DNA from 3 places in the Lentzea sp. NPDC037011 genome. Region 2 is predicted to be linked to each of the others. Evidence: riboswitches for the same ligand, from Rfam matches in the RefSeq annotation. Region 2 holds a riboswitch; each other region holds the start of a gene.
The links. Region 2 has a riboswitch for S-adenosylmethionine ahead of ACZ7CH_RS17370 (methionine ABC transporter ATP-binding protein). Riboswitches for the same ligand answer to the same signal wherever they lie in the genome.

Region 1 (2,256 bases), on a different contig from region 2:
ACCGTGCGCACCGCGTCCGCCAGCGCGTCGGCGACCAGCACGTGCGGCACACCGAGCTGCATGGCCCACCGCAACGACTCCATCGCGCCCGCACGGTCACCGGTGACGGCCTTCTCCGCGACGGCGAACCCGGTCACCTCGGCCTTGCCCTGGTGGTAGCGGCGGATCTCCTCGACCGTCACCTTGCCGTCGGTGTCCGACACCAGCTGCGAGGCCGCCGCGGCGAGCTCGCGGAGGTTCGTGCCCACGGCGTCGATGAGCGTCGCGACCGCCTCGGGGTCGATCTTGCCGCCTGCCTGCCGCACCTCGTTGCGCACGAACGCCTCGCGCTCGGCCGACTTGGTGACCTTGCCGCACTCGGTGACCGCCGCACCGGCCTTCTTCAGCTGGCCGGGCAGGTCCTTGGCCGCCTTGCTGCGGCCGCCACCGGTGTGCACGACGACGAGCGTCACCCCGTCCGCGGGCGCCTTGAGGTAGGAGAGCACCGTGTCGGCGATCTCCTTGCTGATGTCCTGCGCGTTCTGCAGGACGATCACCCGGCCCTCGGCGAACAGCGACGGGCTCACCAGCTCGGCGAGCTCCGGCGGCGTGAGATCGCTCACCTGAACGCGGGTCAGGTCGGCCGACGCGTCGACCGCGCGCGCGGCCTCGAGTGCCGCGCGAACTGCGCGTTCGACCAGCAACTCCTCCTCGCCGACGACGAGGTGCAGTGACTCCGGTGCGCTCACGCTCCGCATCCTCCCACGTCCCGAATCGTGGACGTTTGTGGCCGAGCGGCGGAGACGTGCCGTACGTTGGTGGCCACAACTGAACACCGCTCATCCAGAGGGGCAGAGGGACCGGCCCGAAGAAGCCCCGGCAACCGGCGTCAGCGCTATGCGCAGACGATCACGGTGCCAATTCCGACCCGTTCGATTTCGCGGGAAAGATGAGGAGATACCTCGCGATGACTGCTGTCACTGTGCCCACGAGCACCAAGTTCGACCTCGGCCCCGCCCGCGCGCTGCTGTGCCGTGAGTGCGGAAATGAGACCCCTCTCGCTCCGGAATACGCCTGTCTCGAGTGTTTCGGGCCGCTGGAAGTGGCCTACGACTTCGGCAAGGTGCGGCGCGAGGACATCGAGGCCGGCCCCCGCTCGATCTGGCGCTACCGCGGCCTTCTGCCCGTTCCGTCCACTGTGGAGCAGCACCCGAACACCGACCCCGGCGGCACCCGCCTGGTCGAGGCCGACCGCCTCGCGAAGGCACTGGGCGTCCGCAAGGTCTGGGTGAAGGACGACACCGGCAACCCCACCCACTCCTTCAAGGACCGCGTGGTCGGCGTGGCACTGGCCGCCGCCCGCGAGCTTGGCTTCAAGGTCCTGGCCTGCCCTTCCACCGGCAACCTCGCCAACGCCGTCGCTGCGGCCGCCGCCCGCGCCGGCTGGGAGTCCGTCGTACTGGTCCCCTCCTCCCTGGAACGCGCCAAGATCCTCATGAGCGCCGTCTACGAGGGCGCCCTGATCGCCGTCGACGGCAACTACGACGACGTCAACCGCCTCGCCCAGGAGCTCGCCGCCGAACACGAGGACTGGGCGTTCGTGAACGTCAACGTCCGCCCGTACTACGCGGAGGGCTCCAAGACCCTCGGCTACGAGGTCGCCGAGCAGCTCGGCTGGCGCCTGCCCGACCAGATCGTCGTGCCGGTCGCCTCCGGCTCCCAGCTCACCAAGATCGACAAGGCCTTCCGCGAGCTCGGCCAGCTCGACCTCGTCGAGGCCTCCCCGTACCGCGTGTTCGGCGCCCAAGCCACCGGCTGCTCGCCCGTGTCCACCGCCTTCAAGGACGGCCACGACGTCATCCGCCCGGTCCGCCCCGACACCATCGCCCGCTCGCTGGCGATCGGTGCCCCCGCCGACGGCCCGTACGTGCTCGACACGGTCCGCCGCACCAACGGCGCCATCGAGGACGTGACCGACGAAGAGGTCGTCGAGGGCATCAAGCTCCTCGCCCGCACCGAGGGCATCTTCGCCGAGACCGCCGGCGGCGTGACCGTGGCGACGGCGAAGAAGCTGATCGAGACGGGCCAGCTCGACCCCGACGGCGAGACCGTCCTGCTGATCACCGGTGACGGCCTCAAGACCCTCGACGCCCTCGGCGACACGATCGGCCCGCGCGCCACTGTGCCGCCGTCGGCCGAGGCCGTGCTCAAGGCACTGGGCTAGGTCGTTCGTTCAGCAGATCACCTCCTCCCGGTCCGGGGACGTCCGCGTCCCCG
Region 2 (2,256 bases):
TGAGTGACCTGAGACAATGCCCCGGTGAGCCTGTTGGGACCCGCCGAAGTCCGCCGTCTAGCCGAAGAGCTGGGCATCCGCCCGACCAAGAAGCTGGGCCAGAACTTCGTGCACGACCCCAACACGGTCCGCAAGATCGTCGCCGCCGCCGGTCTGACCGACGAGGACGTCGTCCTGGAGGTCGGCCCCGGCCTGGGCTCGCTGACCCTCGCGCTCCTCCCGGCAGCCGCTGAGGTGGTCGCGGTCGAGATCGACCCGCCGTTGGCGCACCGGCTGCCCCAGACGGTCCAGGAGCACGACCCGGCCAACGCCGGCAAGCTCCACGTGGTCCTCAAGGACGCCATGAAAGTCACCCAAGAGGACCTGCCGGTACAACCGACCGCGATCGTCGCCAACCTGCCGTACAACGTCGCGGTGCCCGTGGTGCTGCACCTCCTGCACGAGCTGCCGAGCCTGCGCAAGGGGCTCGTCATGGTCCAGGCGGAGGTCGCCGACCGGATGGCGGCGAAGCCCGGCAGCAAGGTCTACGGGGTGCCCAGCGTGAAGCTCGCCTGGTACGCCGACGCGCGCAAGGCGGGGTCGGTCGGGCGCAACGTCTTCTGGCCCGCGCCCAACGTCGACTCCGGGCTGGTTGCCTTCCAGCGCCACGAAAAGCTGTTGTCCACAGTGGACAAGAACAAGCTGTTCAAGATCGTCGACACGGCCTTCGCGCAACGCCGCAAGACCCTCAGGGCCGCCCTCAAGAGCTACACGCCGCACGTCGACGAACTGCTGGCCGAAGCGGGCATCGATCCCCAGGTCAGGGGCGAGCAGTTGAGCGTGATCGACTTTGTCCGGATCGCCGAGGTCTGATCCGGCGATCCTTCGGCCAACAGTGTGATCTGTCGAACGAATCCGAATCTGGCTTGCGCAACCGAACGTCCGTCCGGTTGACTGCTAACTGCCATCCGGAGCGACTGAGAGACCTGGCTCTACGACGTCGCAGCAACCACCCGCTGGATGCGGGCAGGTGCTAACGCCAGGACCGATGGAGGATCACGTGGGTACCTCGCGAATGCTGACGCGCCGTCGAGTCGTCGACCAGTGCCGTCGCACCGCTTCTGCATGTCGTCGCCACCTCGTCTAAGGCGCCTTCTCAAAGTCCTTTGACGCGCACTCGGTCGCTGAGTGGCGCACACACCTGAGCAGAACTTCGACCGCGCACCCCCGCACAACGGGAGCGTGCGCCGTCGCGCGCAGCCGTGGAGCAGAAGTGATCACTGTCGAAAACCTCACCAAGTCCTTCCAGGGTGTCAACGCGCTGAACGGCGTCACCCTCGACGTCCAGGCCGGCACCGTGCTCGGCGTCGTCGGCCCGAGCGGCGCCGGCAAGTCCACGCTGGCCCGCTGCGTCGCACTGCTGGAGCGCCCCGACTCGGGTGCGATCCGCGTCGACGGCACCGACATCACCTCGCTCGACGGCTCGGCGCTGCGTGCCGCCCGCCGGCAGATCGGCGTTGTGCCGCAAGGGGACTCGCTGCTGCGGCAGCGGACCGCGGCCGGCAACATCGCGTTGCCGCTGGAGTCCGCCGGCGTGCCGGGACCGCAGCGGCGCACCCGCGTGGGCGAGTTGCTGGACCTCGTCGGGCTCACCGACAAGGCCGCCGCGTACCCCGACCAGCTCTCCGGCGGGCAGCGCCAGCGCATCGCCGTTGCGCGCGCCCTCGCCGCCAACCCGTCCGTCCTGCTGGCCGACGAGCCCACCAGCGCACTCGACCCGGAGACCACCGGGTCCGTGCTGGCGGTGCTCGACCGTGCGCGCGCAGAGCTGGGTGTGACCGTCCTCGTCGTCACGCACGACATGGGTGTGGTCCGCAAGATCTGCGATGACGTCGCGGTCCTGGAGCAGGGCCAGGTCGTCGAGCACGGCAAGGTGCTCGACCTCGTCAACAACGCCGCCAGCCGCACGAGCTCCGCGCTGCTGCCCGCCGTCGACCTGAACCCGATCAACGAGAACGCCTACGACCGCGTCGCGGACGTCGTGCTCGTCGGGTTCGCCGCGGTCGGCGCGCTGCTGCCCGAGGCCGCGCACCGGTTCGGCGTCGAGCTGAACATCGTCGGTGGCGGGCTCACCCGCCTCGGCGAGACCCCCGTCGCGCGGTTCCGCCTCGGCCTGAACGGCGAGCGGTCCGACTCGGCGCTGGAGTGGATCGGTGAGGCCGGCGGCGCGGTTCAGAGGTCCCTGAAGGGGCCGCAGGGAGTAGCTGCGTGAGGTCT
Region 3 (2,256 bases), on a different contig from region 2:
CGAGGAACGGCGGCAGGGTTCGGCTGTCGTCCTCGGCCACCCAGCGGCCGTCGCGCTGCGCGTAGGTCCACTTCGGACCTTCGGTGACGAGAGTGCGCAGCGCGGCCACCAAACGGTCCACGTGCTCGGCCGTCGTCCCGAGACCGATCGACGCGCGCACGGCGCGGTCTTCGTGCGAACCGGCCTTCTTCACCAGACGTCCCACGACCACATGGGCGCAGAACGCGCCGTCACGCACGCCGACGCCGTACTCGGCCGACAGCGCCGCCGCGAGGAAGCCCGCGTCGAAGCCGGGGACCGTGAAGCTCACGACGCCCACGCGGTCGACGTCGGTGAGGATCGAGAGCTCGCGCAGGCCGGGGATGGCGCGCAGGCCGTCCCGCAGCCGCTGCAGCAGCTCCTGCTCGTGCGCGATCGTCTGCTCCCAGTGCCGCGACAGGATCTCGCAGGCCGCGGCCAGCGCGTGCACGCCGATGACGTTCGGGCTGCCCGCCTCGTGCCGCTCCGGCACCGCGGACCACGCGACGCCGAGCCGGTCGCCGTGGTCGGTCACCTTCGCCGTGGCGCCGCCGCCCACCAGGTAGGGCTGGGCCTGCTGCAACCAGTCGGACCGGCCGACGAGCACACCGGCGCCGAACGGCGCGTAGATCTTGTGGCCGGAGAACGCCAGGTAGTCCACGCCCAGCTCACGGGCGTCGATCGGGCGGTGCGGGGCGAGCTGCGCGGCGTCGAGCGCGATGCGGGCGCCGTGCCTGCGGGCGACCTTCGCGAGCTCGGCGACCGGCCACAGCTCCCCCGTGACGTTGGACGCCCCGGTGACGATCACGAGCCGAGGACCGACCGGGGCGGCGGCCAACGCCCGGTCCAGCGCGACGAGTGCCGCGCCGGACGAGGAAGGAGTGGAGATGCGCTGCACGTTCGGCCCGCGCCAGGGCAGCAGCGCGGCGTGGTGCTCGCTGTCGAACAGCACGACCGCGGTGCCCTTGGGCACGCTGCGGGCCAGCAGGTTCAGCGCGTCAGTGGTGTTGCGGGTGAAGACGACGGCATCGGTGGAACGCGCACCCACGAACCGCCGGACGCGGTCACGCGCCTGCTCGTAGACGCGGGTCGACACCTGGGAGGCGAAGCCGGCGCCGCGGTGCACGCTCGCGTACCAGGGCAGCAGCTCGTCGACGGCGTCGCGCACCTCCCGCAGGCAGGGGGCGGAGGCGGCGTGGTCGAGGTTGGCGTAGGTGACGCGCTCTCCGGTCACCAGCGGGACGCGCAGGTCGGAACCGACGACGGAGGGAACCTTGGTGGTGGTGTCCGGGGTGATCGCGAGCGTCATCGAGCTGCCTCCTGGGCCGGGGGGCCTTCTCGGAGGCCCGCGCTTGACCGGCGCCCTGCGCGCCGGACCAGGTCCTCACCAAGGGCACCCCACCGCGGTTGGAGGGTTGCCGGCCAGCAAGCTTGGGCTTGACGCTGGCTCTCATGACCTGCCGACGACGTTAGCGGGCGCGTCACGATCCGTCGACACCTGATCACATCGTGAGAAGCGTCGGGGACCGACTATTCGCCGGTCTCGCCCTTCCACCGCGCGTAACGACCGGCCCGGTCCACGGCGCGAACCCGCCGTTCGGTGGCGTCGCGCGCCTCTTCTGTGGTCACGATGAGCAACTGGTCGCCGGTCTGCAGCCGGGTCGTCGGAAGTGGCGTGAAGCTCTTGCCCGAGCGCACCACGAGGCTCACCGTGGCGCCGGTGGGCATGCGCAGCTCGGTCATGTAGACGCCGTGCAGCTTCGACCCGCGCTGGATGTGCACCTGCAGCAGCTCGGCGCCGAGCTCGTCCAGCGGCGAGGAGTCGACCTGGACCTCCTGCGGCTCGCTCGCGTTGACCAGCCCGAGCCGCCGCGCGAGGAACGGCAGCGTCGTGCCCTGCACCACCGTGAGGACGATGACCAGCAGGAACACCGCGTCGACCAGCTCGCGCGCACCCTCGACGCCCTGGATGAGCGGGATCAGCGCGAACACGATCGGCACCGCGCCGCGCAGCCCCGACCAGGAGAGGAACGCCTGTTCCCGCCACGGCACCTTGAACGGCAGCAACGACAGCACCACCGACAGCGGGCGCGCCACGAACGTGAGCACCACGCCCGCGATCAGCGCGGGCACCAGCACGTCGAGCAGCCGGGACGGCGAGGCGTAGAGGCCGAGCAGGACGAACAGGCCGATCTGGGCCAGCCAGCCGAGCCCCTCGGCGAACGACAGGGTGTCGGC

Region 1: it holds a riboswitch for S-adenosylmethionine, as region 2 does, so the genes downstream of both, thrC (threonine synthase) here and ACZ7CH_RS17370 (methionine ABC transporter ATP-binding protein) in region 2, are expected to answer to the same signal.
Region 3: it holds a riboswitch for S-adenosylmethionine, as region 2 does, so the genes downstream of both, ACZ7CH_RS33095 (aminotransferase class V-fold PLP-dependent enzyme) here and ACZ7CH_RS17370 (methionine ABC transporter ATP-binding protein) in region 2, are expected to answer to the same signal.

Annotation. Positions count from the first base shown of each region.
Region 1 covers NZ_JBVJRT010000016.1:120,218-122,473, reverse strand. Annotated here, with positions in the region: gene holA (DNA polymerase III subunit delta) at 1-737, opposite strand, end outside; SAM riboswitch class I at 816-935, shown strand; gene thrC (threonine synthase) at 947-2,203, shown strand.
Region 2 covers NZ_JBVJRT010000005.1:383,654-385,909, forward strand. Annotated here, with positions in the region: gene rsmA (16S rRNA (adenine(1518)-N(6)/adenine(1519)-N(6))-dimethyltransferase RsmA) at 31-852, shown strand; SAM riboswitch class I at 941-1,034, shown strand; gene ACZ7CH_RS17370 (methionine ABC transporter ATP-binding protein) at 1,253-2,251, shown strand; gene ACZ7CH_RS17375 (methionine ABC transporter permease) at 2,248-2,256, shown strand, end outside.
Region 3 covers NZ_JBVJRT010000012.1:242,328-244,583, forward strand. Annotated here, with positions in the region: gene ACZ7CH_RS33095 (aminotransferase class V-fold PLP-dependent enzyme) at 1-1,327, opposite strand, end outside; SAM riboswitch class IV at 1,362-1,476, opposite strand; gene ACZ7CH_RS33100 (potassium/proton antiporter) at 1,549-2,256, opposite strand, start outside.